2 regions of the Bacillus sp. z33 genome follow, and region 2 is predicted to be linked to the other one. Evidence: predicted binding sites of a transcription regulator. Region 2 holds the regulator's gene; the other holds the start of a gene.
What was found. The regulator NrdR, encoded in region 2, represses ribonucleotide reductase genes. The targets are predictions, from matches to a motif close to AACACNATATATNGTGTT.
Positions count from the first base shown of each region.

Region 1 (12,696 bases), 310 kb from region 2:
ATGAGCTACGTTATTTGGTGATTGATGAAGCAGATGAGATGTTAAATATGGGTTTTATTGATCAGGTTGAAGCGATAATAAATGAATTGCCAAAAAAACGCACCAGCATGCTTTTTTCGGCAACATTACCAGAGGATATTCAAAATCTATCCCATAAATATATGAATGAACCATCTATTATTGAAATTAATAAAAAAGAATTAACAACGGATTTAATTGATCACTTTTATTATAAGGTGAATCATGAAAATAAAATGCAACTGCTGAAGAAAGTGACAACTATAGCAAATGCGGATAGCTGTATCATCTTTTGCCGTACCCACGAGCAGGTGGATCAACTGTTTGATCAATTGGTTAAATGGGATTATTCTTGCGGTAAGATTCATGGCGGAATGGATCAGGATGACCGTTTCGATGTAATGAACGATTTTAAAAGAGGCGAGTTCCGCTATTTGATAGCAACCGACGTGGCTGCCCGTGGAATTGATATTGACAATATTACGCATGTGATTAATTATGATTTTCCAGTAGAAAAGGAAGCCTATGTCCATAGGACGGGAAGAACGGGCCGTGCCGGTCATAAAGGGGTGGCCATTTCTTTAGTAAGCTCAAGAGATGAAGAGTTGCTGAGGGAGACAGAAGAGTATATTGGTTTTCCTTTACAGCCAAAAGAGACACCAACGGATGCAGATGCAGACAAGTGTAAGCGGGCTTTCGAATTAAAAATGTTTGCAACAGCGATTAAAAAAGATAAAACGGCCGCATTAAATAATGAAATTATGAAGCTGTTCTTTAATGGGGGCAAGAAAAAGAAATTGAGAGCAGTAGATTTTGTTGGAACGATCGCTAAAATTGATGATGTTTCAGCTGCAGACATTGGGATTATCACGATTCAAGACCAGGCTACATTTGTTGAAATTCTGAATGGAAAAGGGCCCGTGGTGTTACAGGCCATGAAGGATAAAACGATTAAAGGGAAGAAATTAAAAGTATATGAGGCATTTGAATAATAACTGATATGACTCGACTATATAGATAATGTAATCGTTTGAAATCCTTCTATATTAAAAGAACTATAAAATCACTTATACAGGTGCATATAGATCTGCCCTTCCGAAGCTTTCGGAAGGGCTTCTTACATTCATTAACTAACACTTTCTGGGTTATTCTTTGCTATCTATAACTAAATCCGCATAGGCCAAGGGGTTAACTGTCTTCATATAATACTCTTCGGCTTTCCAGTATCGATTTTGGAATTTATCGATATTCTTCTGTGTCGTCACGGTTTCACGGCTGAATCTCTTTTCTCTCGAACAATCGAGGTAAATCAGGTAATCATAGAATGTTCTCCATTCTTTTCTTTGGAGGAATACTCCTTCAATGAAAATCAGGCAAGTAGGAGGGATTTTGGTCAACTGCCATTTTTTTGTGTCTGTGACAGCATCATAAGTAGGAAGGATTAACTCGTCAAACTCCTTAATCTTTGCAAAAAAATGGTCCCTTAACCATTTTGCATCCCATTGTAAATAGTAATATTCATACCACTCTTCATGACCTGTGTTATAACGTTCTTCTTTTTCTGCAATAAAATCATCTATATGAAAAAGACAAAATGAAACACTCGTTTTTTGTAAGTACTGTTCAACTTGTTTCATAAAAGTAGTTTTCCCAGAACGACTTAACCCGTCAATCCCAAGAATATATATTTGACCCTGTTTTAGTTCAGGTATTTGGTTAAATAGACTCTGTAAAAGATCTCTTACCATAATTTCACATCCTGTGAATCATTCTTTAGATTTTCCAATTCATTAAGTTATATAGGTATTCTTTAAGAGATGATTAAACTCCTTTTATCCTCCAATTTAAAATGGAGATTGATACGAAGGCTTGCCTTTGTCAGAGATGCATAAATTCTTGGGATAATTCAAAGTTATAAAGCGGTGAGGGAATTATATTGACTGAGTTAAGGAAGCGTGGATTCAATATGGAAGCAAATCGATTAGAGTGCAGTAATAAAAATGATTCACCTTCATATGTTTTATTAAGCAGTACTCATACAGTTACCTTTCATAAATTTGACTAAACACGATTGGAGTCATCAGAAAAGTTTTCTACTTGGCCAATAGGGTATGGTAATATGTAGCGTCTGTTTGTGGCAGACTATAAAAATTATTATTTCTACGGTGTTAGAGGGAGAAAAATGGATTTACTTTTATCAATATTATTACTTTTAGTCATGCTTTTAATATCCAATATTATTAGTCACTATATTCCTTCCATCCCCACCGCTTTAACTCAGATATCTATGGGGATTTTATTTGCCTTATTTGTAAAGGATTTATCATTTGAATTAAAAACAGAATGGTTTTTACTTTTATTCATAGCCCCTCTTTTGTACAATGATGGCCGCCGATTTCCAAGAGAGGATTTATGGAAAATGCGCTGGCCTATATTAGCAAATGCATTTATCCTTGTATTTTTAACGACTATCATTGGCGGTTATTTTATTCACTGGTTAATTCCCAGTATTCCATTGGCAGCTGCATTTGCTTTGGCAGCTATCCTTTCTCCAACGGATCCAGTAGCTGTTAATGGAATTGCAGAGAGAATTTATTTACCAACCATTATTTTACGCCTCGTTCGGGGAGAATCTTTAATTAATGATGCGTCTGGATTAATTGCTTTTAATTATGCGGTAGCTGCGGTTGTAACAGGCTATTTTTCACTCAGGGAGGCAACAGCAGATTTTATTTATGTGGTCATTGTTGGCGCTATTGCTGGGATTATACTTGGATTATTAGCCATCCTTATTCGGTACGCGCTAAGAAGACAAGGAATCCAGGATGTCACATTTTATTCTTTGCTTCAGTTTGTAACACCATTTATTGTTTATATAGTTTCAGAAGAAGTCCTGCACGCTTCAGGTGTGATTGCAGTAGTAGCTGCAGGTATTATTCATTCCAGTTTAAGTGAGAGGACAGGGATGAAAAGTGCTGAGGAACAGGTAGTTACCGAAAATATGTGGTCCATTATCTTATTTGTACTTAATGGTGTGGTTTTCTTATTATTGGGTTTAAGTTTACCATCCTCCATGAGGGCAACGGTAGAAAATCCTTTAATCAGCAATTGGCTAGTCCTTGGTTATGTACTGGCAATAGGATTGTTCATCATGGTCATCAGAATTGTATGGTCATATTGCTTTTTAAGTATAGGTTATTACATAACTAAGCGAAAAGATCAAGCTAAGCCCAGTTGGAAAGTAGCTCTTCTAACTGGTTTAACCGGCGTACGCGGTGCCATTACGATGGCAGGGGTTTTGTCTATGCCATACTTTGTAGCATCGGGAGACTTATTTCCTGAGCGTTCTTTGATGGTATTTATAGCAGGAGGGGTTATCTTATTTACCCTGTTGGCAGCAACTTTTGTACTGCCGCTGATTAGTAAAAAATCAATTGAGCCAGAAAATGATGAGGAAAAAGAATTTTTAGATGCACAAATGAAATTGAAAATATTGCGGACTGCGATAAAGCGTATTGAAGAAGAAATGGAGCCGGAGAATCAATCGGCTGGGTATGAATTAATTGGTGAATATAAAAAAATGATTGAACAAATTCGGTATGAAAATAAAGACCTCGAATTTATTAAAGAATCGCAAAAACAGAGGATTGAAGCTCGTTTGGTTGGTTTAAGAGCTGAGAGACGATACATTCAAGAGGCTGCGCTAGATGGACCTGGCAGTGTAGAGATCGTAAAAAGACTAGAAAAATCTTTGGATATAAGAGAAAATTTGCTCACTGAGAATTTACTGTCTAAAATAACAACTCTATTTGGCCAATTATTCAGGAAGTATAAACAATATAAGCGCAGATTATCGAAGGATAGCGAAAAGGCTACTATACTGTTAAATGATATGCGTGATATACAAATTGAGGCAACGAAAGCGGCGATTCAGAAACTGGAAATATATGCGGAGGAAACAAATAATCCTCATGTTTCATCTATCATTTATGAGTACCACAGAATAATTGAAAAATTAAAGCAACCGGTTGTTGCTCGGTTTAATAATGTAATGAGGGATCAACAAAAAGAGGAACTGCGTTTTAAAGCAATCGAAGCAGAAAGAGCTGACATCCAGCGTATGTATGAAGAGGGACAAATTAATCGGGAGCTGGCTCAGGATTTACGCCGTTTTGTAAATTATGTAGAGAGTGTTATGCTTCAGGAAATCGAGGAATAAGCTTGCAGGTGTCCTACCTGTGAGCTTTTTTGTTTACCTGTGTAGGCATAAGGGAAAATAATATTGTATATATTTCACATAAAATACAACTTCAGGTAAATTGTTCGCTCTCTGGGAATGATATGATTTAAGAGAGTGAAACGGAGGAGATAAGCAGTATGAAAGTATTTATGATTGGCGGCACAGGTTTATTGGGAGCAGAAGGAGCAAGGGAGTTAATTGAACGAGGGCATGAAGTGACAACTTTGTCATTACCTCCTATTCCCGCAGGAAGTAATCTGCCTGAAAAAATGGATATAACATTAGGGAATTATTTAACGTTAACGGACGAAGAAATTCGTGACCATTTAATAGGTTGTGAAGGATTTGTATTTGCAGCAGGAGTGGACGAACGAGTAGAGGCTCCATCCCCAATCTATTCTTTTTTTGAAAAATATAATATTACGCCATTAGAACGACTGTTGAGAATAGCAAAGGAATGTGGTGTTAAACATTCTGTTATATTAGGATCCTATTTCGCTTATTTTAATAGGGAATTGCCTGATTATGAACTAACAAAGCATCATCCATATATTAGAAGCCGTGTAGATCAGGCCAATATGGCTCTCTCCTTCGCCGATGATAATATGAGTGTGGCAGTATTGGAAGTACCTTATGTCTTTGGAAGCCAGCAGGGACGTAAACCGGTTTGGGTATTCCTCGTTGAACAAATCCGAAACATGAAAGAAGTAACCATATATCCTGAAGGCGGAACAACTATGGTAACAGCAAAGCAAATCGGGGAGTGTATAGCAGGTGCCCTATTAAATAGGAAGACCGGTAATTACCCGGTTGGCTATTATAATATGGAATGGAAAGAAATGCTGACTATCTTTCATAAATACATGGGGGATCCGGACAAAAAAATCATGACAATTACTGCCTCCGATTATATTGAAGCGATGCAGAAGAAAGCAGAAAATCAAAAGAGTGCTGGAATAGAGCTGGGTTTGGATACGGCTGAATTTGCTAAAATCTTTACTAAGGATCTCTTCATTGATAAAAAGACAATTGTTGATCATTTTGATGTACAGCCGGATGATATTGACAAAGCCATCGGTGAGTCGGTTCAATTGAGTCTGGATATCCTGGAAGGAAAAACACATGCAGTTGATATGAAGGCGGAATAGAGTGAGCTTTTGCTACTTTAGAGAAAAAAGAGACAGGTGAATAGAGGGGGGGCGATATTAATTTTCTCCCTCTTTTTTTGTAATTATATTAATTAATCATTGTTCTAGGTGTTTATAGTAATTTTTTTATATACCAAGAATCCATTGCACTATGATCGGAGCCATCTAGCGGTTTTTCAAGCTGCCGGAAACCTAATTTGGTGTAAAGGAGATTAGCAGTCTTAAGTTTCTTTACTGTTTCTAAGTAACAGTATGTATAATTTTCCTTAGCGAATATAAGTGCTTTTTCCATCAGTTTTTTTGAGAGACCCAAACCTTGAGCTTCGGGTTTAATATAGAGTTTTTGCAACTCGCAAATATCCGAATTTAGCCCAAAGGGTGCAATACCGACACCGCCTACTACCTCATCTTGTTCATTTACCACTACCCAATACTTTGCATTGGATTGTTGCTTGTAAAATTGGGCTAGATTTCCCAGTTGGGGATCAAAATAGGCTGTTCCTGGGATATTTAATTCAAAGGATTCCAATGAGCGCTTGATTATTTGTTCCATTGTTCTATTGTCTGTTTCTTTAATTTCACGAATTTGCATATTGAATCCCCCAATTTCCAATCATATATGTATTAGGTTCAAATCATTACCGCTAAAATGATCCTATTATAAACATTCTACTAATCAAATACTTATACTCTGATTCTAGTAAATTCTTATGACAGTTGTAAATTAAAAAAATCTCTGACTAAATAAAACGGGATAGAAATAACGACGCTCTAGTAAAAGCCATGAGAAAACAACTCATGGCTTCGGTTCATGGACTTAATGCTGTTTATTTGGAAGCTTCTTGCTTGGACGTCCATAACCTTGCTTAGCTTGATTCTTTTTTGCTTTTTGTTGTTTTTCATGCAGATGTTCTACATATTCATGGGTTGTTTCTTCTTTCATATATATCCTCCTCTTTTATAGTTCTATCGTTATTTTCTCAACCTTAATGGAATTCATGCATGCCAAAATAGATTATACTAGTGGAAATGGAAATAAGGTTATGGAGGAATATAAATTGGCTGATAAAGTAGGTTTAGTAATCGGAGCAACTGGATTAGTAGGGAAGGAGCTAGTTACTACGCTTTTAAATTCTCCTGAATATACAAAGGTGATCGTGTGGGTAAGGACAAGTATGGGAATCCAACATTCAAAGCTAACGGAGAGTTTTCCAGACTTTGAACAGTTAGATCATGAGCCTATACCAGACGGAGTTGATTGTATCTTTTGTTGCTTGGGAACAACCATAAAGAAAGCGAAGACAAAAGAGGCATTTAGGAAAGTTGATTATATATACCCGTTAAAGCTTGCGGAGAATGCGAAACAGCATCAGGTTCGTCAATTCCTGATTGTTTCTGCCATGGGAGCAGATGATTCATCCCATATACTTTACAGCAAAACAAAAGGACAATTGGAGACTGCACTAAAACAGCTTCACTTAAACAGTCTAACCATTTTTAGGCCATCCCTTTTATTGGGAAAAAGACAGGAATTTAGGCTGGGGGAGGAAATGGCGGCCTTCGCAAGCAAAGCATTTCCGCTTTTATTTAAAGGGCCTCTCAAGAAATATAAGCCTATAAAAGGAAAAACAGTAGCAGAAGCAATGTATATGTACGCGATTCAGGAAAAAGAAGGGATAACTATCGTTGATTCCCATGAAATGGAAGATATTGTAAAGGGCTCCCATAAGTTTTAAAATGGCTAAAAACTCACTTTCCTTACAGATTTTGATTAGGTGAGGTATAATAGAATAACTATTAGTAAACAGAGGTTACAAAATGAAAAATAATGAAGAACTTATCAATCAACTGGGATTGCAAGATAAAATCACATTAGAGGACATACCAAACATTGATTTATATATGGATCAAGTGATTCAATTATTTGAGAGTAAATTCAAAATGTCTAAGCGAAATGATGATGAGAAAGTTTTAACGAAAACGATGATAAATAATTATGCTAAGGGTAAAGTGTTTTTCCCTATTAAAAATAAAAAATATTCCAAGCGGCATTTAATAGTAATCAGCTTAATTTATCAATTGAAAGGGACTTTGTCTATAAGTGACATCAAAACGGTTCTTGGACCTCTGAACACTAAGATTGTAGAAGAAGACTTACAGCTTGATGAGTTGTATTCCAGCTTTCTGCGATTGACTGATCACAATGCTTATAAATTTAAAGAAGACATACTGAAGAGTATTGCTGAGGCAAAAGAAGAAGGTGTCCATTTAGGCGGCAATCTGGTTGAGTCCGACGCTGATGTTGAGTATTTTGAAAAATTTCTAATGATTGCTTCGCTTTCTCATATGAGCCAGCTGTACAAAAAGGCAGCAGAGAATTTGGTGGATGAATTTATTGAAGGTAATAAAAAGAAGTCATAAATACCCCGAGTAATAAAGAGCCAATGCACACCTGCATTGGCTCTTAGGTTTTATTTGGTTTTAATTTTACCCTTCCATTGTTTAAAGCCGCCATCGAGTTGATAAAGTTCACGGTAGCCCTTTTTATACAGCATCTGAGCAGCTCGTGTGCTTCTCATGCCACTTTGGCAATACAAATAGACCGGCTTGTCTTTACGAAGTTCCTTCATTCGCATTTTCAATTGTGTAGAAGGTATATTGCGGGCTCCCAGAATGTGTCCGCCTTCAAATTCTTTTTGCTCACGAACATCTATTAACTGTGCTTTTCGATAGCCAGCTTTAAATTCCTCTTGGGACAATGTCGTAACCATTTTTTTACTGGAGAACCAACTGTATACAGAATATCCGATGATTAATACAGCCAGAACAATTAAAACGATTAATGATGTTGGCAAAAAAATCCCCACTTTCTCTTTCAATTCACTTTTCTATTATACAGTTCGTATATTTTTCTGGCAAAATTTTTTTCTGGTAAAAGATAACGGAAAAGTAAATGATCATTTTATTTTGTATCATGGAAGACATCTGAAACGCTCTTGGGCTGAGAGCAGGTCAGGGGTAGTGGAATGACGTTACATTGTCATGCTTCCTTTAGCTAGGGAGAGATTGTCCATTTACAAAGGGGACTTAAATATTTTAATGTCCTCTTTGGATAAAAAAATCTTAATGTCGAAAATATAAAAACGCTGTTATATGAGGCGTAATTAACCTTTATAATATGCAAGCTGAGATTTTGTTTAATTATGTTCAAAAATAGGTAAAAAGAAGATTTTATCGTATGTTTTCTTTGATTTTTATAAGATCTTATTGATTGACATTTTAAAAATAAAATGCTCAAACACCATATGTGGTATGTTTTATAAAATTAGAAACACTATATGTTGAATTAAAATGTTGCCTATGATAACGTAGAGATATTCATTCAAGAACTTAACAAGAACGTAATAAGAACGCTAGAAATACTAGATTAAATTATTGGTTGAAGGAGAGATCGAATTGTCAATAGTTACAAATCGCAAGTTGTCTATAAATGTCGAAAGATTAAATAAAGATATAGCCCAATTTCCACAAGTTTTTCCAATTACTCCAGACATGAATAAGACGTATAAGGGTGTTTCAAGGCTTGTGATGATAGATCGTTATTCCTTCAAAGACACTGAAAAGATTACACTTACTGATGGAGATTTTGTTGTACTAACGATTAAAGAAGACCCTAAATTTCCTGCACGTGGACTTGGATACATCCAACATATTGATTGGGAAGCGAAGAAAGCTCACGTTCTGATCGAAGAAGAATTTCGCTCCTCTTTAGATAAGCATGATGAAATTAAAACCGGCTTAATTTGTAAATCTCTGGACGTAATAGAGAAGCCGCTTGAAATTTATTATGAGCAAATTGCTAAACGTAATGCACGCGGGTTGGCGCAAGTTGAGAAAACAGAAGAAAAACGCAAGGAATGGTTTGACAAATTCTATAATGAACTGGTTCAAACAAATTTCATTCCGGCAGGCCGGGTTCTTTATGGTGCTGGCTCTGAAACAGAAGTAACCTACTTTAACTGCTATGTTATGCCATTTATTAATGATAGCCGAGAAGGGATTTCTGAGCATCGTAAACAAGTGATGGAAATCATGAGTCGCGGAGGCGGTGTTGGAACAAATGGATCTACTCTGCGTCCTAGAAATACGCTGGCACGCGGTGTAAATGGCAAATCCTCCGGTGCAGTTTCGTGGCTGGATGATATCGCGAAATTAACTCACTTGGTAGAACAAGGCGGATCCCGTCGTGGAGCTCAAATGATTATGCTGTCTGATTGGCATCCGGACATCGTTGAATTTATTATTTCGAAAATGCAAAATCCAAAAATTTTGCGTTTCTTAATGCAGGTCAGCGAGGATGAAGAAATCCGTAAGCATGCATCTGATAAATTGAAGTTTACACCATTAACGAAGCAAGAAGAAGCCATGTACCAAGGCATTTTAAATTATAAAACCATCCAGGGATACGGTGGTTTCAATGAGGCAATAATCAAGGAAGCAGAAGAAAAACTTGCAGCTGGCGGAATAGACAACGTTCATAATCCCGACTTTTTAACAGGTGCGAATATTTCAGTGTGTTTAACAAAAGAATTTATGGAAGCCGTTGAAAATGATACGGAATATGAACTTCGTTTCCCGGATGTTGAATCTTATAATAAAGAAGCAATGAAAGACTATAACGAAAAATGGGCAGATTGCGGCGATGTGCGCGAATGGGAAAGACTCGGGTATGCTGTTCGTGTATATCGTAAAATTAAAGCGCGTGAGTTATGGAATTTAATCAATATATGTGCGACTTATTCTGCTGAGCCGGGCATTTTCTTTATCGATAATGCAAATGATATGACAAATGCCAAAGCATACGGACAAAAAGTGGTTGCAACCAACCCATGTGGAGAACAGCCGTTAGCACCATATTCTGTATGTAACTTAGCTGCTGTTAATCTGGCTGAAATGACAGATAAAAATCGCAAACAAGTGGATATGGAGAAACTGAAACAAACGGTTAAAGTCGGCGTGCGCATGCAGGATAATGTAATTAATGCGACTCCATACTTCCTTGAAGACAATAAAAAGCAGGCATTGGGAGAAAGACGTGTAGGTCTTGGCGTAATGGGTCTTCATGATATGCTTATTTATTGTGAAAAAGAATATGGATCTGAAGAAGGAAATAAGCTGGTAGATTCTGTATTTGAAGCAATAGCGACAGCTGCATATGAGGAATCCATTGAGATTGCGAAAGAAAAGGGCAGCTTCCCATTCTTAATTGGCAGCTCTGAAGAAGAAACAAAAGAATTACGCACTCGATTTATTCATACTGGTTATATGAAGAAAATGCCTGAACATATTCGTGATGGTATTATGAAATATGGTATCCGCAACTCACACTTATTAACCGTTGCTCCTACTGGAAGTACCGGTACAATGGTTGGCGTTTCTACAGGACTGGAGCCATACTTCTCATTCACTTATTTCAGAAGCGGACGTCTTGGTAAATTTATCGAAGTGAAAGCAGATATCGTAGAAGAATATCTACATCGCAATCCTGATGCAGACAGCGAGAATCTACCGTCATGGTTTATTTCTGCGATGGATTTAACACCTGAGAAACATGCTGATGTACAATGCATCATCCAACGCTGGATTGATAGTTCTATCAGTAAGACAGTAAATGCTCCTAAAGGATATACTGTTGAGCAGGTAGAAAGAGTCTATGAACGTCTCTATAAAGGTGGAGCCAAAGGCGGTACGGTATATGTCGATGGAAGCCGTGATACGCAAGTGTTAACATTGAAAGGTGCTGAATCTGATACGGATCATTCAGCACAGCCACATCATACGAAGCAGCATGTTGTACTTGTTGATACAATCGATGCCCTGGAATCAACAAGCGTAACAATTGGAAGTGAAGTAGGAAATACATGTCCGGTTTGCCGTCAAGGGAAAGTGGAGGAGCTCGGTGGATGCAACACTTGTACAAGCTGTGGAGCTCAGCTTAAATGCGGTTTATAATATAACTTTATAGAAAATTATAGGAAAAAGGATGGCAATGATTGACGCCATCCTTTTTTGTGTTTCTGTACATACTATCTTTAAAGTAGGTGAAAAAAATGAAACCATTTATTCCTCAATTAGTTTATTTTGAACCAAAAGCCCTGGAGTATCCTTTGGGAAAGGCACTATATGAAAAATTTCAGAGCCTGCCTGTTGAGATTAGGCAAACGACTTCCCATAATCAGATTCGAGATCTACCGGGTGATAATGAGTTGCAAAAATATCGAGTCGCCAAATCTACTATGGTGGTTGGAATACGAAAAACATTAAAGTTTGATACGTCAAAGCCATCTGCTGAGTATGCAATTCCCCTTGCTACAGGATGTATGGGGCACTGTCATTACTGTTATTTACAAACGACTCTCGGCAGTAAGCCTTATATTAGAGTCTATGTGAATCTTGAAGAAATATTTGACCAGGCGAGTAAATATATGGAACAAAGAGCGCCTGAAATCACCCGGTTTGAAGCAGCATGTACATCGGATATTGTAGGGATTGACCATCTCACACATTCCTTAAAAGAAACAATTAATTTCATTGGCAGTACAGAATACGGAAGACTACGTTTTGTGACGAAATTTCATCATGTCGACCATTTACTTGATGCTAGGCATAATGGAAAAACAAGTTTTCGGTTTTCCATCAACTCGCGTTATGTGATAAAGAATTTTGAACCTGGAACTTCCTCGTTTGATGAGCGTCTGGAGGCTGCGCGAAAAGTCGCAGCTGCCGGGTACCAGCTGGGGTTTATTGTGGCTCCGATTTATATGCATGAAGGCTGGGAAGATGGATATTACGAATTATTTGAACGATTAAAGCATTCATTGGGTGCAGAGTTGTCAATGATGAATATCAGTTTTGAACTCATCCAACATCGCTTTACGAAACCGGCAAAAAAAGTCATACAGGCTAGATATCCTAAGACTAAGCTTGAAATGGATGAAACAAAGCGGAAATATAAGTGGGGGAAATATGGCATAGGAAAGTATGTATATCCTGATGATGAAGCAAATGCTTTAAAAACCCACATCCAAAATTCAATCCATGAATTTTTCCCAAATGCAGAAATTCAGTACTTTACCTGATGTGTTCTAAAATCCTCTCCCTCTGCTTAGTAATGTGTAAAGACGATAAATCCAGAGGGAGGGGTTTATTTGTTTATAGATGGAGTGTTTTCTGGGGGAGGTATTAAGGGGTTTGCGCTAATAGGTGCAGTGATGGAATTGGAAGAACGGG
Region 1 is NZ_JBZFQN010000001.1:987,589-1,000,284, reverse strand. It holds gene AC4G3L_RS04675 (DEAD/DEAH box helicase) at 1-1,010, shown strand, start outside; gene AC4G3L_RS04670 (kinase) at 1,164-1,766, opposite strand; gene AC4G3L_RS04665 (Na+/H+ antiporter) at 2,201-4,237, shown strand; gene AC4G3L_RS04660 (NAD-dependent epimerase/dehydratase family protein) at 4,396-5,406, shown strand; gene AC4G3L_RS04655 (GNAT family N-acetyltransferase) at 5,519-5,998, opposite strand; gene AC4G3L_RS04650 (DUF4023 domain-containing protein) at 6,224-6,349, opposite strand; gene AC4G3L_RS04645 (NAD(P)H-binding protein) at 6,465-7,142, shown strand; gene AC4G3L_RS04640 (DUF1836 domain-containing protein) at 7,225-7,827, shown strand; gene AC4G3L_RS04635 (rhodanese-like domain-containing protein) at 7,878-8,261, opposite strand; gene AC4G3L_RS04630 (vitamin B12-dependent ribonucleotide reductase) at 8,863-11,418, shown strand; gene splB (spore photoproduct lyase) at 11,517-12,545, shown strand; gene AC4G3L_RS04620 (patatin-like phospholipase family protein) at 12,615-12,696, shown strand, end outside.
Region 1: the regulator NrdR is predicted to act here: its motif matches at 8,737-8,754, upstream of AC4G3L_RS04630 (vitamin B12-dependent ribonucleotide reductase).

Region 2 (12,696 bases):
ATGGAATTTCCTGGTATGAAATGGCCAATTATGAAGCCGATGATATTATCGGAACACTGGCACTAGAGGCAGAAAAAGGGGATTATGAAGTTCAAATTATTTCCGGTGATAAAGACTTAACCCAACTTGCTACCGATAAAACGACTGTACGTATTACCCGTAAAGGTATCACGGATATGGAGGATTATACACCGGCGCATATTCGTGAAAAATATAATTTAACGCCCAATCAAATTATTGATTTAAAAGGGTTGATGGGAGATGCTTCAGATAATATCCCTGGAATCCCGGGTGTGGGGGAAAAAACCGCTCTAAAATTATTAAATCAATTTGGAACGCTTGAGCGTGTTGTGGCTTCTCCAGAGGAAATCAGCGGGAAAAAATTAAAAGAAAAAGTGGAAGAATTTAAAGATCAGGCTATTTTAAGTAAGCAACTGGCAACGATTGAAACAAATGCCCCAATTGAAGTGAAACTTGATAATATAGACTATTCGGGTGCAGATCAGGAAAAGCTCCTATCGATCTATAAAGAATTGGGATTTGCTACCTTGATTGAAAAAATGGAGCCAACTGCTCATGAAGAGATGCCCCAGCTTGAAGAAATTGATTATCAGGAAGCAGAAGATGTGACTGAAGATATGCTGACAGCTCATTCCTCACTCTATTTGGAGCTGCTTGACCCGAATTATCATACAGCTGAGGTAATTGGCCTGGCTATATCAAATGAGAATGGGACTTTCTTTATCGAAAAGGACAAGGCTGTGAAATCTCCTCTTTTTAAAGAATGGGCAGAAAACCCTGAGTATAAAAAAACTGTGTATGATGCCAAACAAAACATTGTTGCTTTAAGTCATGATGGCATTGCTTTAAAAGGAATAGAATTTGATGTTTATTTGGCTTCCTATGTTCTGAATCCCGCAGAACCGGATGTAGATATATCTGACATTGCTAAAAAGCATAACGCCGGGCATATCCAAACAGATGAAAGCTTTTATGGAAAAGGGGCGAAACGTTCGATACCGCCGATCGCTGAAGTAGGAGAACATATTGCTCGTAAAGCTTTGTCGTTAACTATCATAAAAGAAAGCCTGGAGAGGAAGCTTGAAGAATTTAACCAAATTGGCTTGCTTCAGGATTTAGAACTGCCGCTGGCACTTATCCTCGCTGAAATGGAAATCACGGGTGTGAAGGTGGATGTGAATCGTCTGAAAGAAATGGGAGCGGAGCTTGCCGGCAGATTAAAGGATATTGAAGCTAAAATTTATGATATGGCAGGTGAAGCATTTAATATTAATTCACCGAAACAGCTTGGAGTCATCCTATTTGAAAAATTAAATTTGCCTATTATCAAAAAGACAAAGACTGGCTATTCGACTTCTGCGGATGTTCTTGAAAAATTGGAAAGCAAGCATAGTATTGTCAGGGAAATTCTCCATTACAGACAATTGGGTAAGCTGCAATCCACATATATAGAGGGATTGTTAAAAGTCATTCGTGATGATCAGAAGGTTCATACAAGGTTCAATCAGGCCTTGACTCAAACAGGACGATTAAGTTCGACAGATCCGAATCTGCAAAATATCCCAATCAGACTGGAGGAAGGTAAAAAAATCAGACAAGCCTTTGTGCCTTCTGAAGAAGGATGGGTCATTTTTGCAGCTGATTATTCCCAAATTGAACTCCGTGTTCTGGCCCATATCGCGGGTGATGAAAACCTAATTGAAGCATTTAATACTGATATGGACATTCATACAAGGACCGCTATGGATGTATTCCATGTGGATGCGACCCAAGTAACATCGAATATGAGAAGACAGGCTAAAGCCGTAAACTTTGGAATTGTATATGGAATTAGTGATTATGGGCTCTCACAAAGTCTCGGTATCACGAGAAAAGAGGCTGGGGTATTTATTGAACGTTATTTAGAGAGTTTCCCTGGTGTGCAGCAATATATGAAAGATATTGTGGAAGAAGCAAAGGAAAAAGGGTATGTGAGTACCTTATTGCAACGACGCCGATATATACCTGAAATTAATAATCGCAATTTTAACGTCCGCGGTTTTGCAGAAAGAACTGCCATGAATACACCTATTCAGGGCAGTGCAGCTGACATTATTAAATTGGCGATGATTCGGATGAATGCCAGATTAAAGAAAGAGAATTTACAAACGCGAATGCTTCTTCAGGTGCACGATGAACTGATCTTTGAAGCACCGCCAGAGGAATTGGATATCTTAAAGAAAATTGTTCCGGAAGAAATGGAAAATGCGATAGAATTATCAGTTCCATTAAAAGTGGATTATTCATTTGGGAACACCTGGTATGATGCTAAATAGAGTAAAGGGGTGAAAAGGGATGCCTGAATTACCAGAGGTCGAAACAATCAGGAGAACCCTCGAAGTATTGGTTCTTGGAAAAACAATCGATGATGTAGATATACGATGGGGGAAAATTATAAAAGAACCGGATGACACTGAACTGTTTCGGATGCTGCTAAAGGGACAGACCATTCATGCGATTGGGAGGCGCGGCAAATTCCTGATCTTTCATTTAGATGATCACAGCCTTGTTTCCCATTTACGGATGGAAGGCAAATATGGACTCTATGAGGAGACGGAACCAGCCGATAAGCATACACACGTGATCTTCAAATTTACGGATCATACTGAATTAAGATACAGAGATGTCCGTAAGTTTGGTACGATGCATTTGCATTCGAAAGGGACAGAATTAGATGTACTCCCTCTTTCAAAAGTGGGTCCAGAACCTTTTTCGGATGAATTTACACCTGAGTATTTAAGTCGAGCACTTAGTAAGACCAATCGTTTTATCAAAGCGGTTTTATTGGATCAGAGAGTGGTTGCGGGCCTTGGTAATATTTATGTGGATGAAGCGCTGTTTCATTCAGGTATCCATCCTGAGCGGGCAGCGTCAACTTTAACAGAAGAGGAGATAAGTAAACTATATACTTCAATAAAAGAAACTCTTGCGACCGCTATCGAAAAAGGAGGAAGCACAGTACGTTCCTATGTGAATTCCCAGGGTCAGATGGGTATGTTTCAACTGGAGTTGTTTGCTTATTCAAGAAAAGGGCTGCCATGTAAAATTTGCGGAACAACCATGGAAAGAATTATTGTTGGAGGCAGGGGGACAGTCTACTGCCCAAAATGTCAGCCATTATCCTAGACGGATATGAACATAATATGGGCTCCTTTCATATAGTAGGGTATTGATTATGGAAGGGAGCCCCTATGCATGGAGCACATAGCTTCAATTTTGTTATTGGCCTTGGCGGTTAGTCTCGATAGTTGCGGGGTTGGAATGACCTATGGAATGCGAAAAGTAAGTATACCGTTTCGCTCGATCATCATCATTGCCGGATGCTCGGCATTAAGCTTGGCATTTGGCATGTTAATGGGTTCATTAAGTGAGCATTTTATGGCGCATTCCTGGACTGGAAAGCTTGGAGGCATAATCTTACTTGTACTGGGTATTTGGACGCTTTCAATTTACTTTAAAAGGAATGAAAGCAATTGTCCATATGTGGATGAAAGAACCTTGTTTCAACTGGAGATAAAGTCTATCGGGCTGGTTATTCATATACTTAAAAAGCCGTTAAGTGCTGATTTTGATCATTCAGGAACTATTACCGGATTAGAAGCTTTCTTTCTTGGTTTAGCACTATCACTGGATGGATTTGGAGCTGGAATAGGCGCTGGCATTCTGCATTACCCTTTGTTTATCCAAGCAATCCTCTGTTTTGGTATGAGTGCTTTATTAATGACATTGGGCATTAAGGCAGGGAAGTATCTACAGGGTTCATTTATGGCGAAAGTCTTTTCTTTTATTCCGGGATTCGTACTTATTTTTCTGGGTTTAACCAAAATAATTTAACAGGGAATGGAATGATATGGGGAAAATAATCGGAGTTACAGGAGGAATTGCCAGCGGGAAGAGCAGTGTCAGCAGATGGCTTATTTCTAAAGGCTATCCTGTTATTGATGCAGATATTGCAGCAAGAAAAGTCGTTGAGCCGGGTATGCCGGCATTAGAGGAAATCATAAACGCATTCGGGCAGGACATTTGCCTATCCGATGGTACATTAGACAGGAAAAGATTAGGTTCCATTGTTTTTTCAGATTCCGAAAAACGTCAAATATTAAATCATATCGTTCATCCTGCAGTAAGAAAATGGATGATTGAAGAAACCGAAAAAGCACTTCAGCAGGGGGCAGATTTAGTTTTCATGGACATACCATTGTTATATGAAAGTAATTTGACATATATGGTAGAGGGCGTCATTCTTGTGTATGTAAAGCCGGAAGTTCAATTGAAAAGATTAATGGAGCGGGATCATTTTACTGAGGGTGATGCACTCGCAAGAATAAAGGCACAGATGCCCATTAATGATAAGAAAGAATTGGCCGATTATATTATAGATAATAACGGGCCATTTTTCGAAACTGAAGAGCAACTCAATGTGCTGATAGAACAATTACGTGTATAAATAATAAGGCTATCTGAAGGGAATGAGGTGACCCCCAAAAAGTTAGATTTTTTGACTCTAACTTTTGGGGTGCACTTCAGAAATTTCTTTTAGGTAGCCTTTTTATATTATTTTCATAAAAATGGACTTATTAATTTGGATAATAATGGGTGTTTTGCTATGCGGTATTTTCTTCAATGTGTTATACTATTTACATAATTTTCATAAAAAGTATAACTTATATATAGGAGGAAATTAAATGAATGCAAGAGTTGCTATCAATGGGTTTGGTCGGATCGGCAGAATGGTTTTCCGAAAGGCAATATTGGATGAGCATCTTGATATTGTAGCCATTAATGCCAGCTACCCGCCTGAAACATTGGCGCATTTAATAAAGTATGATACAAATCATGGTCCGTTTAATGGTGAAATATGTGCTATGGATGACCATTTATTAATAAATGGGAAGAAAGTTCTTTTGCTTAATAATCGTAACCCAGAATTTCTGCCGTGGAAAAACCTTGGGATTGATATTGTAATAGAAGCCACCGGAAAATTTAACCATCGAGATAAAGCAGCTCTTCATTTAAATGCTGGTGCAAAACGTGTCGTTTTAACAGCTCCTGGCACTAATGAGGACATTACAATTGTGATGGGTGTGAATGAAGATGATTTAGATATTAACAAACATCTTGTGATTTCCAATGCATCCTGTACAACCAATTGCCTTGCTCCTGTTGCCAAAGTGTTGGACGAACAATTTGGAATTGACAATGGACTGATGACTACCATTCACTCATATACAAATGATCAAAACAATATTGATAATCCACATAAAGATTTACGCAGAGCCCGGGCATGTGCACAAAGTATCATTCCTACTACAACGGGTGCAGCCAAAGCCATGGCACTTGTTCTTCCACAGTTGAAAGGGAAACTGCATGGTATTTCATTAAGAATACCTACGCCAAACGTCTCTTTAGTTGATTTAGTAGTAGACCTTAAAAGAGAAGTTACCGTAAATGAAATCAATCAAGCATTTAAAACTGCTGCTGAAGGATCTATGGCTGGTATTATTGAGTACTGCAAAGAACCGCTTGTTTCTGTAGATTTTAATACCAATCCGCATTCTGCAATAGTAGATGCTCTTTCCACCATGGTTATTGGTGCAAATAAAGTGAAGGTGCTAGCCTGGTATGATAATGAATGGGGTTATTCATGCCGAGTTGTAGAATTAGTGAATCACGTGGCTCGTCTTCTACAGGAGAACGAGGTAAAAGTAAGTTAAATACTAAAAACATTTCCAGTTACGGTCTGAGCGTCCTTAGAAAATAAAGGGCGCCACAGGCTGTTTTTTATTCGGACAAATGGATACAATTAATAATAGCTGTGACATCTAGCGTAAGGTTATTTTTGTGGTAATTATTAACTAATATTGAAGAGTATGATTGCAAATGAAATATAAACCATATATACTAAATCTCGTAAACTTCACCACCCTGGCAGTACTACTTAAAGGGTTAGGACCTCTCAGGACTAACTTTCCCCCGTGGTAGTAATGGCCAGAAACGAAAGTAATTAAAATTCGTTTAAAAAATGCTAAAGGGGGAATTAGAACATGGAAACAATAGGTCGTCATGTCATTTCTGAATTATGGGGCTGCGATTTATCTAAATTGAATGATGTTAATCAAATTGAACAAATATTTGTAGATGCGGCTCTAAGATCTGGAGCTGAAGTTAGAGAAGTGACCTTTCATAAGTTTGCACCTCAGGGTGTGAGTGGAGTAGTCATTATATCTGAATCACATTTAACCATACATAGTTTTCCGGAACATGGTTATGCAAGTATCGATGTATATACATGTGGGGATTTAGATCCAAAGACAGCTGTCGATTATATTGCGGAGTCCTTAAAAGCGCAGACACGGGAACATATTGAAATTCCTCGCGGCATGGGTCCTGTTGCTGTCAGTCCTGTTCTAGCTAAAGCTTTATAATAAATGAGTATAAAAGAGATGTTTACTGCATCTCTTTTTTTTATGGGTGGTTAGCCATTTCCAGGATAAAAAATCGCATTTTATACAAACAGACTTGTCCTAATCGATATGTTTTAATAAGATAGAACTATAGAAAAGGACGGTGCAAATCTATATGATATGTCCAACTTGCCAACATAATGGGACAAGAGTGCTGGATTCCCGCCCTGCGGATGAAGGACGTTCGATACGAAGAAGAAGAGAATGTGAATCCTGTGGCTTTCGCTTTACAACATTTGAAAAAGTAGAAGAAATACCATTGATTGTTGTAAAAAAAGATGGAGCACGGGAAGAATATAGCAAAGAAAAAATACTGAGAGGCCTGATTCGGGCTTGTGAAAAACGACATGTTGCCCTGAAAGAATTGGAAGAGATCACGACAGATGTTGAAAAAGAAATAAGAAATCAAGGGCATTCTGAAATAAAAAGTGACTTAATAGGTGAAATGGTTATGGATAGGCTGGCTGAGTTGGATGAAGTTGCCTATGTACGTTTTGCTTCTGTATATCGTCAATTCAAAGATATAAATGTATTCATTGATGAGTTGAAAGAACTAATTAAAAAAGAGGATTAAGTAGAGCTGAAGACAGTTTCTTTAGCTCTTTTTTCAACTATAAAACCCCGAGGTTACGAAAGGTTTGTAGACAATGCAATTTTCATGGATGTATGTAAATCCTAACGACAGATATGTCGTATTATATAAGGAAAAGTTATCGGAAATGGATCACAAATCCATTCAGTATTTATATCAGCCGTTAGTGGGAGGATTGGCTGTTTCTTTGTATTTGACCTTATTAAATGAAGTCAATACAGGTAACATGTACTCCAAACAAACGACACATCGTTGGTTAATGGATGTACTGGGCTTGCCTTTGGATGAGATTTTTCAATTTCGTAAAAGGCTTGAAGGAATAGGATTATTAAAGACATATAAAAAAGTAACTCCTGAAGGGAATGTTTTTATATATGAAATCCTTTGTCCTTTAAGTCCGGAAAAGTTTTTTCATGATGATCTTCTGCCTATTTACTTAAAGCAAAAACTCGAATCCAGACATTATGAACGACTGCTCTCCATGTTTGCTGATAAACGCATTCCAACTGATTATGAGGAAATTACTCAATCATTCAATGACGTATTTGCATCAGAATTTCGCAATCCAAAAGAAATGATCAATCCGGAGACAGATGAAGAAACTCAATTCTTTTCAAAAGAACCACGGGGGTATAACCATAATTTAATTGAACAATTCGATTTCGAATTATTATTTGCCACCCTTAAAAACAGTTTTATATCGAGAAAAGCATTTACCCCAAATGTAATTGAAGCTATTGCGATGCTGTCATACCTATATAAAATTAGCGTAGTTGATATGAGCAAATTGATTTTGAGATGTCAAAATGAACATAGTGAAATAGACATAGAAGAGCTTAGAAACTGTGCAAGGGAATTTTTCCATATTAATCATGGTGAAGAAATGCCGACATTGATTGAACGGAAACAGCCTGAGTATGAGCGTACCATTGTAGAGCCAAAAACACCGGAGGAACATTTGTTGTATACCTTTGAAACAACATCTCCATTAGAGTTTTTAGTCAGCCTGTCACAAGGGGCAATGCCTTCAGACAATGATCTGGCATTAGTAGAAAAAGTTATGGTTAATCAAAAGCTTCCACCGGGTGTGGTCAATGTCCTTCTGCACTATGTCATGTTAAAATCAGATATGAAATTGCAGTCAAACTATGTGGAGACAATTGCTTCGCACTGGGCCAGGAAAAATATAACGACTGTGCGTGAAGCGTATGAAACTGCTTTGAGTGAACATAAGAAATATCAAACCTGGGCTCAGGATAAGAAAACGAAGGCGAATAAATCAACACGCCGTACAACGAATAATTCCAGGAAGGAAATCATTCCTGAATGGATGGACGAGACGAAGAAGAAAGAACCGGTTGCTCAGTCCAGTGAAATTGCTGAACGGGTCAGAAAATTAAAGGAAAAATTACAAAATGAAAATACAAAATAAAGCAGGAGGTGTACAGAGATGAAGAATATACAGGATGCTTTGAATCAACTCGGAAATCGTGAAGGTTTTCAAAAGAGATGGGATGAAATGAGAAATATTGTTTTAAAAGATCCCGATGTCCGGTTATTTATAAATGAACATAGCAGCGAGCTGACAAGCGACATGATTGAAAAGAGTATGAATAAGCTCTATGAGTTTACCATGCAAGCAAAGACATGTGAACACTGTCCCTCTGTATCTGAATGCAAAAATCTTATCCAGGGACATAACCCGCGCCTATTTATTCAGGGAAAACGAATTGATGTTACCTATGAACCCTGTCATAAAAAAATAATGCAGGATGAGAGGAATCGGTTACGTAAGCTGATTCATGCCAGCCATGTTCCAAAAGAAATTGTAGAAGCATCTTTTTCAAATTTAATCTGGGATGAGTATACGACAGAAGCACGTGTAGAAGCGGTTGAGAAAGCAAAGATTTTTGTTGACGCCTATAAAAATGGTGTTCGGCATAAAGGCCTTTACTTATATGGTGAATTTGGGGTGGGTAAAACCTATTTGCTTGGTGCCATTGCAAATGCACTCTCTGAAGCAGGCGTGTCATCTCATATCGTGTACTGGCCCGAATATTTAAGAGAATTAAAAGGTTCCTTCGCGGAAAACTCTTATAATCGCAAGGTGGATGCCCTAAAGGATGTTCCTGTTTTAATGATTGACGATATTGGAGCTGAAACAATGAGTGCTTGGTCTCGTGATGATGTTTTGGGTCCTATTCTTCAATATCGGATGCATGAAAACCTTCCAACCTTCTTTACTTCTAATTTCAATATAAAAGAATTAGAACACCATTTCACGTATTCACAGCGCGGGGAAGAAGAACGGGTTAAAGGGAAACGAATTATGGAGAGAATCCGTAACTTAACGGAGCCGATTGAATTGGACGGTAAAAACCGCAGAGATTAAAAGTATATGAATGACAAATAAAGTTGTATCCTAAGAATGTGAATGACCTCGATGTTTATCGGGGTCATTTTTTTGTTTTTTAAAGAGGGTTTATTGTATAAAGAAGAATTTAATACCATATTACAGTAATGTTGGTTGAATAGCCTCTTCGTTAACGGGACAGGTCAGCGGAAGAAGGAAGTCACTTCTTTAGTGTCGAATTTATTAAGTTATATAAACAAAAATGGGGATGGATTTATGAACAGAAAATATTTTTGGTTTTGGATTGTGTTGATTGCTATATTGGCATTTTTTACAGGGGAACTAGTTAATTTTATGATGCTTTTTTTAATTTTGCTTACCTTAATGGAAATAAGTGATGAGATTAAAAAGAGGAACGAACGTCCATAGTGTAAAAGTTATATCACCTGTTAGTTAGGATTGTTAGTGAGTAGCAGTTTTTTATGTAGCTAAGGTGCAGGTTGGCATAAACAATAGTTATACACTGCAGGTTTAAAAAAAGATTGCCTGTCCTATAGTTCGAACCAAGTGATTTGCTTTAGGTTAATATAAAGGTAGCGTTTTTCTTTCGTATTAGGTTTATTTCTATGTAATTATATCCACCCATCCATTCTAAAGGGATGCCATGCCCCATATATATAAAATTAGGAGTTCCGATAGTCTGGAGGGATAGGGTTGCTTACGATGTATTTTGATTCACAGGAAGAGCAGGCTAATTGGCTTGTTCGATGTAAGAACAACGATTTTTTTATCCGACAGGCAATTTATTCTGTCCATGAAGATGGCCAAAAAACTGTCTCCTTTCTTTGGGAACCGGATCAGGAGGAAATTTTTTGTCACGCACTCATTGAGGCTTTATATACATTTTTCTCTACCTATCATCTGGAATATAAAATTCGGGATGTGATTCGGGAACGATATTATTATAAGGATGAAGATGAAATTGGCCAAATTGCAGAAATGGCACTGCTCATATGGGATGGTGAGGCTGCCTATTGCGGAGATCATTATCTGCCGGATCAATTAAAAAACCGAGTAAAGCTATTGTTGCAGCAAGTAGTTGAACAGAAAATCGATTTTTCGTTTCAATCCCTATGGAATTTTCGTTTTAGGGATATACAGGCATCGCTTATTTCATTGGTTGGATTTGCAATTGACGAATACAAACTCGAGCAGGATTATCAGGAATTTATCTCTGTATTAAGGGGTGTGGTTGAAGAAAGGAGTCCGCAGGTTGAGGAAATTCATTTAGTGTATCACGAGGAGTTTCAATTTTATAATCGTTATTTTCAACGGATTTCAAAACAAGATATACTAAAAGCAATCGACCGAAAATTGATGGCGGAGAATCCGATGTTTATTGATTCGGGCACCATCGCACCACTGGTTTCTCTGGCCCCAAAACGAATTCATATCTATGCGGACGATGAAGATAATCGAATCATTGCAACGCTGAAACAGATTTTTGAAGAGAGAATCCAGTTATTTCGAATCAGTTATTTTCATGAGCAGGTTAAACAGGTAGAAGAACGAACTTAATTTTAAAAGAATGGAATCTATCTTGCAATTGTCATCATAAGCTTTTATAATAACCTACATACAAGTTTTATATTCGATAGGTTACGATAAGGACATGAGTGTTTTAAAAAGCTGTGAACAGAGAGGGGAGCCAGTGGCTGCAAGCTTCCTCATAGACTTGAAATGCTTACCGCCTTTGAACTTCAGCCAGGAAAACAAGAATGTGATTATTGGCTGACGGGAACTCCGTTAAAAGATACAAGTGCCGGAAGAGCTGAAAATAGCAGCGCCGGAATTTGGGTGGAACCGCGGGTTTATTTAGTATACAATAGCTCGTCCCTTAATTTATTAGGGACGGGCTTTTTATTATGTAGAAAAAAGAAAAAGGAGTGGCTCACATGGCTGAAATGATCAAAATTACATTTCCAGATGGTGCGGTAAAAGAATTTGAATCTGGAATTACAACTGAGCAAATTGCTTCTTCCATTAGTTCTGGATTAAAGAAAAAAGCAATTGCAGGAAAGGTAAATGGAGCTTTATATGATTTGCGCCGACCAATTACAGAGGATGCTTCAGTAGAGATTGTGACTCCGGATCAACCGGAAGCTCTAGAGGTATTGCGCCACAGTACAGCGCATTTATTGGCACAGGCTGTTAAGCGTCTTTACAAAGATGTAAAATTTGGCGTAGGTCCAGTCATTGAAGGCGGTTTCTATTATGATATGGATTTAGATAAATCCATTACACCGGAAGACCTTCCGCTGATTGAGAAAGAAATGAAGAAAATTATTAATGCTAACATTGATGTTGTTCGTAAAGAAGTCAGCCGAGCTGAAGCGAAGCGTTTATTTGAGGAAATTGGCGACGAGTACAAGCTGGAATTGATTGATGCTATTCCGGAAGATGAAACTGTTACCATTTATGAACAAGGTGAATTCTTTGACCTATGCCGTGGAGTCCATGTTCCTTCAACAGGTAAAATTAAAGAATTTAAGCTATTGAACATTGCAGGTGCATACTGGCGTGGAGACAGCGATAATAAAATGCTTCAACGTGTGTATGGAACAGCCTTCTTCAAAAAAGAAGATTTGGACGAGCATTTAAGACTTTTAGAGGAAGCGAAAGAACGGGATCACCGTAAGATTGGGAAAGAGCTTGATTTATTCATGAACTCTCAGTTGATTGGACAAGGCCTTCCGTTATGGCTGCCAAAAGGTGCAACGATTCGCCGTGTCATTGAACGCTATATTGTAGATAAAGAACAACAGCTTGGCTATGATCATGTCTATACACCGATTATGGGCAGCGTCGATCTATACAAAACATCCGGTCACTGGGATCACTATCAAGAAAATATGTTCCCGGTAATGGACATGGATAATGAACAGCTTGTTCTTCGTCCAATGAACTGCCCGCATCACATGATGATTTATAAAAATGATATTCATAGCTATCGTGAGCTTCCAATCCGTATTGCTGAATTGGGCATGATGCATAGATATGAAATGTCCGGTGCGCTTGCAGGCCTGCAAAGGGTACGTGGGATGACGCTGAACGATGCCCATGTGTTTGTACGCCCTGACCAAATTAAAGATGAATTCAAACGTGTCGTAACACTGATTCTGGAAGTGTATAAAGACTTCGAAATGGAAAATTACTCTTTCCGTCTT
Region 2 is NZ_JBZFQN010000001.1:1,295,630-1,308,325, reverse strand. It holds gene polA (DNA polymerase I) at 1-2,336, shown strand, start outside; gene mutM (DNA-formamidopyrimidine glycosylase) at 2,356-3,186, shown strand; gene ytaF (sporulation membrane protein YtaF) at 3,256-3,894, shown strand; gene coaE (dephospho-CoA kinase) at 3,911-4,507, shown strand; gene AC4G3L_RS06150 (glyceraldehyde-3-phosphate dehydrogenase) at 4,746-5,774, shown strand; gene speD (adenosylmethionine decarboxylase) at 6,105-6,485, shown strand; gene nrdR (transcriptional regulator NrdR) at 6,640-7,098, shown strand; gene AC4G3L_RS06135 (replication initiation and membrane attachment family protein) at 7,172-8,548, shown strand; gene dnaI (primosomal protein DnaI) at 8,567-9,508, shown strand; gene AC4G3L_RS06125 (hypothetical protein) at 9,746-9,898, shown strand; gene AC4G3L_RS06120 (putative sporulation protein YtxC) at 10,193-11,047, shown strand; gene thrS (threonine--tRNA ligase) at 11,425-12,696, shown strand, end outside.